2 regions of the Micromonospora sp. CA-248260 genome follow, and region 2 is predicted to be linked to the other one. Evidence: riboswitches for the same ligand, from Rfam matches in the RefSeq annotation. Region 2 holds a riboswitch; the other holds the start of a gene.
What was found. A riboswitch is a leader RNA that binds a small molecule or an ion and turns the genes downstream of it on or off. The one in region 2 is predicted to bind cobalamin.
Positions count from the first base shown of each region.

Region 1: linked by a shared signal. The riboswitch ahead of ACQP2H_RS19425 (ribonucleoside-diphosphate reductase subunit alpha) and the one ahead of cobN (cobaltochelatase subunit CobN) in region 2 are both predicted to bind cobalamin.

Region 1 is NZ_CP192021.1:4,472,730-4,480,543, reverse strand. It holds gene ACQP2H_RS19425 (ribonucleoside-diphosphate reductase subunit alpha) at 1-2,279, opposite strand, end outside; cobalamin riboswitch at 2,400-2,616, opposite strand; gene ACQP2H_RS19420 (helix-turn-helix transcriptional regulator) at 2,644-3,531, opposite strand; gene ACQP2H_RS19415 (oxidoreductase) at 3,659-4,561, shown strand; gene ACQP2H_RS19410 (hypothetical protein) at 4,617-5,336, shown strand; gene ACQP2H_RS19405 (hypothetical protein) at 5,480-5,866, opposite strand; gene ACQP2H_RS19400 (TetR/AcrR family transcriptional regulator) at 5,986-6,552, opposite strand; gene ACQP2H_RS19395 (PEP/pyruvate-binding domain-containing protein) at 6,559-7,814, opposite strand, start outside.
Region 2 is NZ_CP192021.1:3,853,610-3,861,423, forward strand. It holds gene cobN (cobaltochelatase subunit CobN) at 1-1,868, opposite strand, end outside; cobalamin riboswitch at 2,177-2,306, opposite strand; gene ACQP2H_RS17020 (hypothetical protein) at 3,008-3,343, opposite strand; gene ACQP2H_RS17025 (aldo/keto reductase) at 3,475-4,368, opposite strand; gene ACQP2H_RS17030 (MFS transporter) at 4,442-5,683, opposite strand; gene ACQP2H_RS17035 (LppM family (lipo)protein) at 6,215-7,021, shown strand; gene ACQP2H_RS17040 (hypothetical protein) at 7,122-7,466, shown strand; gene ACQP2H_RS17045 (glycine zipper family protein) at 7,480-7,814, shown strand, end outside.

The sequences.
Region 1 (7,814 bases), 620 kb from region 2:
TGGATCCGGGTCGCCGGACGCGACCGCAGGTAGTAGGTGGTCTTCAGCCCGGACTTCCAGGCGTACAGGTACATCGAGGACAACTTGCCGATGGTCGGCGCGCTGAGGAACAGGTTCAGCGACTGCGACTGGTCGATGTACGGCGCCCGCGCGGCGGCCAGGTCGATCAGCGCCCGCTGCGGCAGCTCCCACGCGGTCCGGAACAACTCCCGCACCTCGACGGGCAGGTCGACGATGCCCTGCACCGAACCCTCGGCCCGCTTGATCTGGTCGCGGATCTCCGACGTCCACAGGCCGCGCGCCTTCAGCTCGCGTACCAGATAGGTGTTGATCTGGAGGAACTCCCCGGACATGGTCTCCCGCTTGAACAGGTTGGACACCTGCGGCTCGATGCACTCGTAACAGCCGGCGATCGACGCGATCGTGGCGGTCGGGGCGATCGCCACGAGCAGCGAGTTGCGCAGGCCGTGCGCCGCGATCCGGGTGCGCAGCGCCGCCCACCGCGCGGCCTGGGTGGGCTCGACCCCCCACAGGTCCGGGTGCAGGTCACCCCGGGCCGCCCTGGTCTGCGGGTACGCCGGGTGCGCGCCGAACCGTTCGGCCAGGCCGGCCGAGGTCTCCAGGGCGGTCAGGAAGATCTCCTCCTGGACCCGGGTGGACAACTCCCGGGCCCCGGCCGAGTCGAACGGCAGCCGCAGCGCGAACAACGCGTCCTGCAAACCCATCAGCCCCAGCCCGACGGGCCGCCAGCGCGGGTTCGACGCCGCCGCCTGCTCGGCCGGGTAGTAGTTGATGTCGATCACCCGGTCCAGGAACACCACCGCCGTCCGGACCGTTGCGCGCAGCTTGTCCCAGTCGACGCCGTCGCCGGTGAGGTGCGCGCCGAGGTTGACCGAGCCGAGGTTGCACACCGCCGTCTCGGTGTCGCTGTTGACCTCCAGGATCTCGGTGCACAGGTTGGACAGGTGGATCGTGTTGCCCGGCACGCCGGTCTGGTTGGACAGCCGGTTCGACGGGTCCTTGAACGTCATCCACCCGTTGCCGGTCTGTGCCAGGGTGCGCATCATCCGCCCGTACAGGTCCCGGGCCTTCACCGTCCGGACCGCCTTCTTCTCGGCGACCCGGTACGCGGCGTCGAACTCCTCGCCGTACAGGTCGGGCAGCTCCGGGGCGTCCGACGGGTCGATCAGCGACCAGTCGCCGTCGGCCTCGACCCGGCGCATGAACTCGTCGGGGATCCAGTTGGCCAGGTTGAGGTTGTGGGTACGCCGGGCCTCCTCACCGGTGTTGTCCCGCAACTCCAGGAACTCCTCGACGTCCGGGTGCCAGGGTTCCAGGTAGACGCAGGCGGCGCCCTTGCGCCGGCCGCCCTGGTTGACCGCCGCCACCCCGGCGTCGAGGGTCTTGAGGAACGGCACGATCCCGTTGGACCGGCCGTTGGTGCCCCGGATCAGCGCGCCCCGGCCCCGCACCCGCGACCAGGAGATGCCGATGCCGCCGGAGAACTTCGACAGCTTCGCCACCTGGTGGTAGCGCTCGTAGATCGAGTCCAGCTCGTCGCGCGGCGAGTCGACCAGGAAACACGACGACATCTGGGTGTGCCGGGTGCCCGAGTTGAACAACGTCGGGGAACTCGGCAGGTAGGCAAGCGACGACATCAGCCGGTAGAACCCGACCGCCTCGTCGGGCGTGGTGGACAGCCCGCAGGCCACCCGCAGCAGCCAGAACTGCGGGGTCTCCACCACCAGCCGCGACTGCGGGTGCCGCAGCAGGTAGCGGTCGGCCACCGTCCGCAGCCCGAAATACTCGAACCGCAGGTCACCGGCCGGGTCGACGGCGTCGTCGAGCTGCCGGGCGTGCCGGGCCACGAACGCGGCGGTGTCGTCGGCGATCAGGCCGAGGCCGTGGGCGTACCGGATGGACTGGCTGAAGCTCTCCACCGCCTGCCCGCGGACCTCCTCGTCCACGTACGCGGCCAGCAGCCGGGCCGCCAGCCGGGAGTACTGCGGTTCCGTGCCGATCAGCTCCGCCGCCGTCTGGATCGACAGCTTGTCCAGCTCGGCGGTGGTCGCCCCGTCGTAGAGGCCGCTGATCGTCCTGGTGGCCACCCGCAGCGGATCGACCTCGTCCAGGTCGGTGGCCCACCGCGCGACCGCCGTGACGATCCGGTTGACGTCGACCGGCTCGGTGTCGCCGTCGCGCTTGCGTACCCGCATCGCCGGCCGGCGTGACTCCGCGCCGTCGACCTCGGACGGTGGGCGTTCCGCTACGTTCGTCATGACCTCTCCTCGCTGTCACCGATGGCCATCGGACGCGGGAGAACGCCAACGGGCACGGCACGACGGCCGGCCCGGGTGCTGGCGTCGGTCGTCCCGCGCGACCTCCGACCGCCGCGCGCAGCAGCGCACGGCGCACTGGCAGGTCTTCGGACTCGCGGGCGTGACCGGGGTCGCCGGTCGCCTACTGGCCGTCGCTTCCCAGACCTGGCGGTCCAGTGCTCGATGACGGCGGTCGTTCCCACTTACCGCTGCGGGGCAGTCCCGGATTTCCACCGGGTTCCCTGTTGCCTCGACCGGACCACCGGGCCCGGTCGAACCAGCTGCGTGGCACACCATATATGGCGTGGATGGGGGAGAGGCAACACTAGATGTCGCGTCGGCGTGTCAGATAACTCTCCTCCGACCGGTCGGTGGCCCGCAGTGACGCCAGCAGCCGCAGGGCGTCCGCGTCGGCACTGCCGGGCTCGGCGGTGAAGACCAGCAGGACCGGGCCGGGGTTGCCGGGCAGCGGGTAGGTGTCCCAGTCCAGGACGATGTCACCGACCCCGGGGACCTGGAAGGTCTTGGTTCCGGTGACCGACCCGCGCACGTCGTGCCGCGACCACAGCCGCCGGAACTCGGCGCTGCGGATGCTCAGCTCACCGACGATCGCGGTGGCCCGGGGATGGGTGGGGTCGGTGGCGACGGCGGCACGCATCATGCCGATGTAGTCCAGCGCCTGCTGCTCCCAGGACGCGCAGCGCCGCACCGGGGACGCCGCCTCGTCGAACATCAGCAGCAGCATGTTGAGCCGGCCCGGCGGGAGATCCGTCGGATCGCCGAGCAGCGCCACCGCCCACGCGTTCCAGGCGAGCAGGTCCAGGTGGCGGCCGAGCACCACCGCCGGGGTGTCCAGCACCCGCAGCAGCCGTCGGGTGCTCTCCGGCACCCGCTCCGGGCCGTGGTCCACCCGGGCCGGTACCGGCCGGCGGGCGGCGCGGGCCAGGGTGAACAGGTGCCGGCGTTCCTCGTCGTCGAGGGCGAGCGCGGCGGCGAGCGCGTCCAGCACGTGGTCGGACGGGCGGACCTCCCGGCCCTGCTCCATCCGCTGGTAGTAGTCGGTGCTCAACCCGGCCAGCAGCGCCAGCTCCTCGCGGCGCAGCCCGGTGACCCGCCGTCGCCCGCCCGGCTCCAGGCCGACGTCGCGGGGGTGCAGCCGGCCGCGTCGGGCGCGCAGGAAGTCACCGAGTTCGCGGGCGTACGGATGGGTCATGGGGCCAGTGTGACGCGGCCCGGACCGGGGTGGGTAGGACTGCGGGACCTAGGCGACCGGGGACGACCGAGCCCGGCCGGGCGGCCCCTAACGTCGGCGTCCCACCCCGACCGCTCAGGAGCAGCAGATGACCTGGACCGCCGACCACATCCCCGACCAGCACGGCCGTACCGCCGTGGTGACCGGCGCGAACTCGGGCCTCGGCCTGGTCACCGCCACCGCGCTGGCCCACCGTGGTGCGCACGTCGTGCTCGCCGTCCGCGACACCGCCGCCGGCCGGCAGGCCGGCCGGCGCATCGGCGGGAACGTCGAGGTACGTGAGCTGGACCTCGCCTCCCTCGCCTCGGTCCGGGCGTTCGCGGCGGGACTGGCCGCCGCCCATCCGAGGCTCGACCTGCTGGTCAACAACGCCGGTGCGGTGCTGCTCGGCCCGCGCCGCACCAGTGTCGACGGCCACGAGCTGCACCTCGCCACCAACCTGCTGGGTCACTTCGCGCTGACCGGTCTGCTGCTGGACAACCTGGCCGCCGCGCGGGCGGCCCGGGTGGTCCACCTCAGCTCGATCACCCACCGCAACGCACACCTGGACTTCGCCGACCTGATGGGCGAGCGCGGCTACCGGGGCGCCGCCGCGTACGGCCGGTCCAAGCTCGCCACCACCGTCTTCGGCGTGGAGCTGGACCGGCGGCTGCGCGCCGCCGGAGCACCGGTGCTCAGCGTGCTGGCCCATCCCGGTGTCACCCGCACCAACCTGACCCCCCGGGCCATGGCCCACCGTGGCCGGCGTGGCCGGGTGGTCGCCTGGCTGGGCCTGCTGGCCACCCAGCCGGTGGAGCGGGGTGCGCTGCCCCAGCTGCGCGCCGCCACCGACCCGGCGGTCCGTGGCGGCCAGTTCTTCGGCCCGGCCCGGCTCTTCCAGACCTGGGGTCCGGTCACCGAGGTGCGGGCCAGCCCGGAGGCCACCGATCCCGCTGTCGGCCGGCGGCTGTGGACGGCGGCCGAGGAACTGACCGGCGTGAGCTATCTCTGACGCAGGGTCGCACTAGCATGGCTGCGGTCGGTGACGGTGGCGGAGACGAGGCGACATGGGATGGCTCGGGCGGGTGCTGGGCGGCGGGGGCCGGCAGGTCCAGGAGGATCCGGTCCGGCAGGCGGCGCTGTCGGCCGAGGTGCGGCAGCGGTACGGCACCCACGTGGCCGTCGCGCCGGCCGACCAGGTGGCGGGGATCGTCGGCCTGCTCGACGACGGTGACGGCCTGGCGGTGGCGGCCAGGATCGTCGGCGAGTTCGCCGACGCGGCCCACGCGGACCTGTCGGCCCAGACGGCGGAGCTGTACCGGCGCACCGGTCACCGGTTCCCGGTGGACCGGCGCAACTACCGGCCACTGTGGCGGGCGGCCGGTGGCCGGCTGCACTGGCCGCTGTTCGCGCTGCCGGGCGGCCTGCACCCGTACGTGCACGTCGTCGCCGCCGCCACGGTCGTCGGGACGAGGGCGACGCAGTTCGTCCGGGCGACCGACCCGCATCCGCTGCTCGCCCGCCTGTTCGAGGTGCTCGACCTCACCACCTGCGGCTGGGAGTACGGCCGGGTCCGGGTGGACCACGACGGGGCGTCGCTGGTCGGCCGGCTGATCTCCACCACCCGGGACGTCCGGGCGGCGATGAAGGAACCCCCGCCGCTGCCGCCGTCGGTGCGGGAACTCATGCGCACCAACCGGGCGGTCGACGTCTTCGACCTCACCGGCGACCGGGTCGTCGGCACGATCAACGTGGGTGGTGAGCTGCGCCCGGCGCTGTTGACCTGACGCCGTCGGGTCGACCTGCGGGGCCGGCCTGCCCGGGGTGGACGCGGTTGCCGTCCACCCCGGGCTGCCGGGTCCCGTCACACCTGCACACCGCTCGAAATGTCGAGGGGGTACGCCGTGCCGGGCCGGGCCGGCGGCCCCGGTCAGGCCACGCGGTGCGGGGCGAGCCCGTTGGCGCAGTCGTCGATGGTGACGGTCTGCGAGAAGCGCAGCGCGTCCCGGCGGGCCCACCCGTTGATCCCGGTGGAGGTGTTGCGGACGAAGAACCACAGGTCACCGGTCAGCGTGGCGCAGTGGACGTCGATGTTCTGACTCGGGTACCCCTGGCCCTTGGGCTGGCAGTCCTGGTGGGGGTAGGCGCGGATGAAGGTCCCGTCGCCCCAGGAGATCCCGCCGCCGCTGTACAGGTCCGGGTGCTGCCCGTGGCCGTCGCAGTGGGCGCTGGCCGGGCTGGCGGGTATCAGGGCCAGCACCGAGCCGCTCGCGGCGAGGGTCAGCGCGGAGGCGATGGAGAGGAGCCGAGATCGCATGGAAGTCTCCTGTCGATAGGTGACGATCACTGTCCACAGAGGATTGCACGGGTCGGCCGCGCCCGCACGGCGAGCGGTCCGCGCCGGGGTCCCGCCGACCCGTGGGACGCCGCCTGCGGTCAGGCGAAGAGCAGGTCCAACTGGTGGTCGAGGACCGCGGTCGCCTGCGCCGGGGTGTACTGCCCGCCGAGCAGGTACACCCCCAGCCCCTCCACCAGCGCCAGCAGCCCCGCCGCGGCGTCCGACGCCGGTGACCGCGGCAGCAGCCCGGCGATGAACTCCACCAGTTGCGCGGTGTCCGGCCGCAGACCGGGGGCCGCCGCCGGGTGCAGGGCGGTCCAGGACAGGAACGCCAACGCCACCCGTCCGTCCTCGCGCGCCGCCTCGTCCAACGGCAGCAGCGCCGCAAGCAGGGTGCGCAGCAGCAGCCGGGGCCGCGGGTCCGACCCGAGCGCCGCGACCGCCGCCTCGACCCGGGCCCGACCCCGGTCCCGGACGACGGACAGCGCGAAGGCCATCATCTCGTCCTTGGTGGTGAAGTAGTGCTGCACCATGCCGGCGGACACCCCCGCCTCGGCGGCCACGTGCCGCAGGCTCACCGCCTCCAGACCCCGGTCGGCGGCGACCCGCATGAGCGCGTCCGCGATCAGCGTGCGGCGCTGACGGGGGTCGACCTTCCTGGGCATCGGGGCCTACCGCGCCGTCGTCACGGTGCCGGCCGCGCCGTCCACGGTGATCATCTGACCGGTGACGATCCGCGAGGTGGCGCCCGGCACGCTGATCACGGCCGGGATGCCGTACTCGCGGGCCACCGTCGGGCCGTGCGCCATGATCGCGCCGGTCTCGGTGACCAGCGCCCCGGCGGTCAGGAACAGCGGCGTCCAGCCCGGGTCGGTGGTGGCGGTCACGAGGATCTCCCCGGGTTCGAGGTACGCGGTGGCCGGGTCGGTGACCACCCGGGCCGGGCCGGTCACCCTACCCGTCGCCGCCCCCACGCCCCGCAGCAGTCCCGCCCCGTCGGTGGGGGCCGGCAGGGTGCTCTCCACGTCGGTCCCGTCGGACAGGAGCGCCACCGGCACGACCCGGCGGCGCAGCTCACGCCGGTGGGTCGCCCGGCGTCGGGCGACCAGCCCGGTCAGGTCGGCACCGGCCAGGGCCGCCTCGACCTCGTCGAGGGTGAGGAACATGACGTCGTCCGCCGTCGGGAACAGCGTCGCCCCGATGAGCAGCAACTGCTCGCGTACGGTCCGGAGCCGGTACAGCCCGGCGAACTTGCCGGCCTCCCGCAGTCCCGCCAGCCGTCGTGCCCGCCGCAGCAGGAAGATCGCGATCCGGCCCCGGACCGGGCGACGTCGGCGGACCCGGGCGGCCAACTCGTCGAGCGCGGCCCCGGCTGCTGCGGCGGCCTCGGCGAACCGGCGGTCGGGTGCCTGCGCGGGGTCGGTCAGCCGCAGGTAGTTGGCGACGGCCGCAAGGACCGGGGTGGGGTCCTCGGCCCAACGCGGCACCCCGACGTCGGCTTCGGCCGCCGCCCGGTGGCCGTAGCGGGACAGGAACCCGGACAGGCCGATCTCGGGGAGCGCGCCCCGCAGGTACCGGGCCGCCAGTTCGGCCGGTGGCGTGTCGAGGAGCAGGTCGCGGTGCTCGCGGGCGGCGCTGGCCAGCGCCCACAGCGCGAGGTCCATCTCGATCGTCACGTTGTGCGGGACGCCACGCAGCACCGCGTGGACGTCGTCCTCGGTGGCGACCCCCTTGAGCAGGTGGCCGGGCAGGGCCGAGGCGAGCATCCCGGCCACGATCGGCCAGGTGATGTCGTCGGCGGCACCGCCGTCGCCGTCGCCGTGGTCGCGGACGAACCGCAGCCGCTCGTGGGCCGTCCGCAGGTGTGCCGGTGCCACCGACTCGGCCCGCAGCCGGTCGACCGCGGCGACCAGCCGACGCCGTGCCG
Region 2 (7,814 bases):
GCCTGCACGGTGGCGTACTCGTCCAGCAGTTGTTCGAGTTTCGCCAGGTCGCCGTAGGTCTCGGCGCGGGCCATCGGGGGCACCAGGTGGTCGACGACGACGGCGTGCGCCCGCCGCTTGGCCTGGGTGCCCTCGCCGGGGTCGTTGACGATGAACGGGTAGACCAGCGGCAGGTCGCCGAGGACGGCGTCGGGGGCGCAGTCGGCGGCCAGGCCGAGGCCCTTGCCGGGCAGCCATTCCAGGGTGCCGTGTTTGCCGAGGTGCACCACCGCGTCGGCACCGAACCCGCCGTCGGCGACCGGCGCGGCCAACCACCGGTACGCGGCGAGGTAGTGGTGGCTGGGTGGCAGGTCGGGGTCGTGGTAGATGGCGATCGGGTTCTCACCGAAGCCGCGCGGCGGCTGGATCAGCAGGGTGACGTTGCCGAACCGCAGCCCGGCCAGGACGATGTCACCGTCGTCGGTGTAGAGCTGGCCGGGTGGCTCACCCCAGTGTTCCCGCATCCGGTCCCGCAGGTCGGCCGGCACCTGGTCGAACCAGCGCCGGTAGGTCTCCCCCGGCACCCGGGCCTCGGCGGCGGACAACTGTTGCGGGGTGAGCCACTCGACGTCGTGACCACCGGCGGCGATCAGTGCGTGGATCAGGGCGTCCCCGTCGGTGGGCGGGGGCGCGTCACCGAGGTGGTATCCGGCGGCGGCGAGGGCGGCGAGCAGGCGTACCGCCGAGGCGGGGGTGTCCAGGCCGACGGCGTTGCCGACCCGGGAGTGCTTCGTCGGGTAGGAGCTGAGCACGATCGCCAGCCGCCTGTCGGCGGGGGGCAGGTGCCGCAGCCGGGCCTGTCGGACGGCGATCCCGGCGACCCGGGCGGCCCGCTCGGCGTCGGCGGCGTAGACCGACAGCCCGTCGGCGTCGATGCGTTTGAACGAGAACGGCACGGTGACGATCCGGCCGTCGAACTCGGGGATCGCCACCTGCATCGCCGCGTCCAACGGGGACAGTCCGGCGTCGCTGCCGGCCCACTGGTCCCGGGTGCTGGTGAGGCAGAGCGCCTGGATCACCGGCACGTCGAGGGCGGCGAGCGCGCCGACGTCCCAGGCGTCCTCGTCGCCGCCACCGGAGGCGTCGGCGGCGACCGTCCCCCCGGCGGCGAGGACGGTGACGACGAGCGCGTCGCAGCGGGCGAAGAGGTCCAGCGGCCCGGCGCCGGGGGTGAGCCCGCGCAGCGATCCGCAGTAGATCGGCAGCGGGTTCCCCCCGGCCGCGTCGACCGCGTCGACCAGGGTGTGCACGAAGTCGGTGTTGCCGGCCAGCGCGTGCGCCCGGTAGAACACGATGCCCACCGTGGGCCGCCCGTCGCCGTCCGCCCGCCGCCCGGCCGGCCCGGCCGCCGGTTCCGCCGGGTCGATCGGGGCGGTCGGGTCGACCGGGGCGGTCGGGGGTCGACGGTCGAGAATGCCGTACGGCGGGGTGGGGGTGGGCGGGTCGAAGCCCTCACCGGTGAGCAGGACCGTGTCGGACAGGAACCGGGCCAGCTGGGCGAGGTTTGCCGCACCCCCCTCGACCAGGTAGGACAGGGCTTCGGTGGCCACCCCGGAGGTCACCGTGGAGGCCGCCATCAGCTCCGCGTCGGGCACCGCCTCGCCGCCGAGCACGATCGTGGGGACGCCGGAGCCGAGCACCGCCGCGAGGCCGTCCGGCCACGCCTGCCGACCACCGAGCAGCCGTACGACGGCCAGGTCGACCCCGTCGAGCAGGGCCGGCACGGCGTCCACGTCGACCCGGGTGGGGTTGGCGAGCCGGTAGTCGGCGGCGCTGGCCCGGGCGGCGAGCAGATCGGTGTCGGCGGTGGACAGCAGCAGAATGCGCACGTTCGGCTCCGGAGAGTGACGTCCGGCTCGACCACAGGGCCGGGCCGAGCGGGGCGGGAGGGACGCCGGTCAGCGGCGGCGGAGGTACGACGCACCCGCCTGCGGCGGGGTACCCGGACCGGCCGTCAGCGGTACGTGGCAGGCCGACCGCCCCGGCGGCGGCCGGCGACGGTGGGAGAGGTGGGAGCACGCGGCGGCGCGGGCTCGACGGTGATGCAGAAATCACCGACCGTGATGGGGTCGGCAGTGACGCTGTGCGTCATCGGGTCCTCCTCGGGTGTCCACGCCCTGGGGTTCTCCGACGGCCGAAGTATCCTGGCTCCCGGATCGACGCTCACCCCCGGCCTTCCAACCGTGCACGCACGGTCGTGACTCACGAGGGGGGATCGCTCCCCGGTGACAGTGGCGGGACCGCGTCGGAATCGCACCGACTTCCTTCACTGCCGTCAGGCCGCGAATGCTGCCATACTCCTCACCCCGAGGTCAACGGTGGCCACCGGCCCCGCGACGGCACCGATCGACCCCTGTGGCGAGGCCGGCAGCCGCCCGCCCCGCGCATCCCACGGGTGGGTCCGGCCCCGCCCGACGGCCGACCCGCAGCCGCCCCGTGCGGCGCACCCGCAGATCCTCCGAGGCGACCCGCAACCCGCCTCAGGGAGTTCCGCCGGCCGCCACCAGCCGGGGCGGAGCCGATCGAGGCACCCGTCCCGGGGCCGACCCGTCCCGGGGCCGACCCGTCCCGGGGCCGACCCGTCCCGGGGCCGACCCGTCCCGGGGCCGACCCGTCCCGGGGCCGACCCGTCCCGGGGCCGACCTGTCCCGGGGCCGACCGTCCCTGGCGGTCGGAACACCTCTCTCGCACGCTGTCGAGCTGATGACGTCAACGACTCGGGGTCGGCACGGTCCGACCCGACCGGACGGGCGTCGGGCCGAGCCGGGCCGGGCCGTCCCACCCGGGGGGACCGATCCGTCACCGTCATCAGCTCGAAAGGGCCCGCGACGACATACCCACACCCCTGGCCCGCAGCCGCTGGCGCGGCCAACGGCCGCGCCCACCACCACGGCCGCACCCCACGGCCCGCCCCCACAGACACCCACCCCGCAGACCCCCGGCCACCCTCTACGCAGCGGCTGAGGGGTCAGCGGAGGCGACGCTCGGGGTGGGTCCGGTTCCAGGCCCGCATCCGCTCCGGGTATCCGGTCTTCGCCGCCTCGTAGAGGGGCACCGCGTGCCGGTGGGCCAGCTTCGCCGCCGTACGTGGGGAGCCGGTGCGGCGGCGGATCCACTCCCCGTCGTGCGCGATCGCCACCACTGTGGTGTCGGTGGCGGTCGTCTCGGGTTCGAGATAGAACTCCACCCCCCGGTGGGCGGCCACGAAGTCCGCCAACGCGGTCAGGTCGTCCCGGGTGGCCTCCCGATCGAGCTTGGTCGGGATGCCCTCGTCAGCCCGGGTCCGTCGGCTGAACCAGCCCATCTGCCCGTCCTCTCCTCGGCGTCCCTCCAGTGGAACACCCCTGCCTGGCAGGGCGCTGCGAGCCCGGTGACAACCGGCTGGACGGGGCAGACCTCGACGCCCCAGGGCGTACGCGCCACGCCCGGGACCGTTCAGCCCAGGGCGGCCAGCTCGTCGGGGGTGAGTCGCAGCGCGGCGGCTGCGACGTTCTCGGCGAGGTGGGCCGGGTCACCGGTACCGGGGATGGCCAGCACGTGCGGGCCCTGGTGCAGCGTCCAGGCGAGGCGTACCTGCTGCGGGGTGGCGTCGTGGGCGCGGGCGACGGCGCGTACGGCCGCGTCGTGGTCGGTACGTGCCCCGCCTTCGCGGTTGACGCCGGTCAGGGAGAAGAACGGCACGTAGGCGATCCCCCGGGCACCGCACTCGCGGACCATGGCGTCCTGGTCGCCGCGGTTGTCCAGGGCGTAGTTGTTCTGCACGCAGACCACCGGGGCGATGGTCTGCGCCTCGTCGAGGTGGTCGACGCGGACGTTGGACAGGCCCAGGTGCCGGATCAGACCGGCGTCGCGCAGCTCGGCCAGCGCACCGAAGCGTTCGGCCACGGAGTCCGGCGCGGGCCGCTTGACGATCCGCAGGTTGACCAGGTCGAGGTGGTCGCGGCCGAGCCGACGCAGGTTCTCCTCCACCTGGGCGCGCAGCTGCGCCGGGCTGGCCTCCTCGCGCGTGCCGGTCGTCGGGTCGGCCCGGAAGCCGACCTTGGTGGCGATGACCAGCCCTTCCGGGTACGGGGCGAGGGCGGCACGGATCAGTTCGGTGGCGTACCGGGCGGGGCCGGTGCCGACCTTCAGGGTGCCGCCCGGTGAGACGTAGAACGCGGCGGTGTCGATGTGGTCGACGCCCAGTTCGACGGCCCGGCGCAGGACGCGCAGCGCCCGGTCCCGGTCGGGGTGGGCGGTGAGCCGCATCGAGCCGAAGCCCATCCGGTGCACGGTGCGGTCGCCCAGGGTCCAGCGGCCCGCCGCTGCGGCGGTGATCTCAGTTGGCATCCGGCGACCCTAGCCAGCGGCGACGACCCGTCGTAACGGCCGCGCACCCGATACCGGTGCGGGCCGGGAACTGTTAGTTTTTCTGTACTGGGGCGGTGTGTTCCGACGGCCCGACGCCGGCCGGTGGACGAGTCGCCGGCACCAGGGCCAGCGTCGGGATCAGCAGCACCGGCACCACCAGCAGGGCATGCAGGATGCCGACGTGGTCACCGAGCAGGCCCAGCAGCGGCGGGCTGGCCAGGAACGACGTGTAACCGATCACCGCGACGACGCTGACCCGGGCGGGGGCGTGCTCCTCGTCGTCGGCGGCGGCGCTCATCCCGACCGGGAAGCCGAGCGACGCGCCGAGCCCCCAGAGGACCACCCCGACGACTGCCAGCGGGCCGGAGCCGGCCAGCACCGCCAGCAGCGAGCCGGCGGCGGCCAGCAGGATCGTGCCGATCAGCACCGGCACCCGGCCCCAGCGGTCGATGGCCACGGTGCCGACGGTCCGGCCGATGGTCATGCCGGCGACGAAGACCCCGAAGACGGCTGCCCCGGCGGCCTCGCTGACCCCGTAGCCGTCGACGAAGGCGACCGCCAGCCAGTCGTTGGCGCTGCCCTCGGTGAACGCCATCACCAGCACCAGTGCGCCGATGAGCAGGGTGCGCGGCTCCCGCCAGGCCGCGAGCAGGCCACCCCGGCGGGCCGACGCGGCACCGTCCGCGGTGGAGGCGGGCAGGGCGGGCAGGAAGTTCCGCGCCCCGAGCAGGGTGCCGCCGAGCACCACCGCCGCCAGCACCGCCAGGTGGACGGTGATCGGCACACCGAGCCGGGCCGCACCCGCGCCCAGCCCGGCACCGGCCACCGAGCCGAGGCTCCAGGCGGCGTGGAAGCGGGGCAGGATGGTGCGGCCCAGCCGTTTCTCCACCGCCGCGCCCTCGACGTTCATGCCCACGTCGCAGGTGCCGGAGCCGTAGCCGAGGGCGAACAGGCCGACCGCGACGCCGGGCAGCGAGCCGAGCGGGGTGGCGACGCCCACCCCGGCCAGCCCGACCGCGACCAGCACGGTGGAGGCGACGACGGTGCGGGCCGGGCCGAGCCGCTGGGTCACCAGGCCGGCGCTGGTCAGCGCCAGCACCGCGCCGCCGGACATGGCCAGCAGCAGCAGGCCGAGCCGGCCGGCGCTGAGGCCAAGCGCGTCGCGGACCGCCGGGACCCGGGAGAACCAGCTGGCCACGGCGAGGCCGTTGAGGGCGAAGACCACCGCGACTCCGGTACGGGCGGCCCGCACCACCCGGGGCGCGACGGTACGGGGCTCGGTGGCGGCGTTCACGGCAGTGCGGTCCCTTCGGCCGGGGGCCCGTCCCCGGGGTGGGCACGACGGTCCTCACCGGAGATCTCACACCGGTTTCGTCACGGCCACAAGCACGATGTGCCCCTTACCGCAGCCCACTGCCCCGACGCCCCCACCCCCACCCCACCCCCCACCCCTCCCACTCAACGCCCCCGCCCCCGGCTTTCCCCGGTGATCAAGAGGTTTGCGTCACCTGCCGAGGATTTTCTGACGCAAACCTCTTGATCACCAAGCGGGGTACGGACCCAAGGGGGCGGGGACGGGGGTAGGGGGTGGGAGTGGGAGTGGGAGGGTCGGTTGTTTCGGGTTGGTGCCGTCGGGGTTCGATGCGGATCCGGTGCGCGCGGAAACGGAGCGGATAGTGTCGACAATGGTGGTCAACCGTCCAGGATATCTGCCTTTCACCATTTCCGTACTGTCCGAACAGTTGGGCATTCCGGTAAGATCGGAGACAGGCGGATGACCGATCTAGGACTGCCGACTGTGAAGTGGATCACACACAATGTGACCATGACAACCGGACTCTGGCGCGGCCGGGCGGTACGGGCGGTGGCGTGCCTCGCCCTGGTGGCGTCGCTCGCCGGCTGCATGCAACTCAACCTCGGCCTGACCGTCAACGCCGACGACACCATCGACGGGCAACTCCTGTTGACCGCGGACAGGTCCGTGCTCAGCAACCGCAACAAGAACATCGCGGTGGCCTACGCCGAACTGCGGGAGAACATTCCCAGCCTCCCCGTCGGCGAGGAGACCGTCTACCAGGACGAGCGTTACTACGGCGCGCAGATCACCTATCGGCACACCCCGTTGAAGGATTTCACCAGCGAGAGTGTGAATCTTGTCCGCGACGGTGATCTCTATCGTTTCAGCCTGCCGCTCGATCCCAAGAAATACGGCGGAAAAGTGGCCGAGCAGAATCCACAGAACCAGCAGGCGTTCATGCAGCTGATGTCGTTCGAGATATCCGTGACCTTTCCCGGGCGGGTGATCGACACCAACGGCACCCTCAGCGGGCGCTCGGTCAGCTGGAAGGTCGTGGCCAACCAGCCCAAGCCGGCCGAGCTACGGGCGATCGCCGAGGCCCCGCCCCGGCCGACCCCGTCGGCCACCCCGGTCGCCGCCGCCGGCGACGACGACCCGGGTTCCTTCCCCTGGCTGCTGGTGGCCGGTGCGGTCCTGCTCCTGCTGCTGGCCGGTGGGGTGGTCACCGTGCTGCTGCGCCGCCGCGCCCGTGCCACCACCGTCCCGTCCACCCCGCCGGGCCCGACCGGCACCACGGACGGGGCCGCACCGACCGATCGTCCGGGGCCGGTCTGACCCCGGCACACCACCACGGCACCCGGGCGGCCCGCCCCACCGGCCGTCGCACCTCACCACCCGCACCTACCCTCCCCGCACCACTCGAAGGGAGATCGCCGTGAACGATCTCTTCACCTGGGCCGCTCTCGGCAGTGTGGCCGGCGCCAGCGCCGCCACCCTGCTCACCGCCAACGTCGTCGGCGGACTGATCGGCCCGAACAGCGACAAGGCCCGCAAGTGGATCGCCCTGGGCGTCGCGCTGACCCTGTCGTACGCCACCGCGGCGTTCGCCACCGGGGCCGGCGGCGAGAAGTGGCTGATCGCGTTCTTCAACGGCCTGGTCATCTTCTCCGCCGCGCTGGGCGTCAACCAGCTGCCGCCCGGCAACCGGCAGCCGACCCAGGCGTCGGCCGGCCAGCTCGCCCAGGGGCGCGAGCCCCGCTTCGTCCGTTCCTGGGTCTGAGCGGAGGCGCGTCATGATCTTCGGAATCGTCAGCGCCGCCGTCCACGTCCTGTGCGGGGCGACGCTCGGGGTCCTCACCGGCGGACCGGTCGGCCTGCTCGTCGGGGCGGTCGTCGGCCTGCTCGTCGGCGTCCCGTTCGGCTGGTCGGTCGCCGCCGCCCGGGTGTACGGCCCGGACGCCCGGGGCGTGCTGCTCTTCGTCGTCGACCACACCTGGAGCCTGCCGAACACCGCCGTCGGGGCGCTCTACCTCGCCCTGCACCTGGTCTTCGGCCACTCGCTGGACCGGCCCACCTCGCAGCACAGCTGCCGGGTCAACCTGGTCGAGGGGGTGTCCCCGCGCTACGC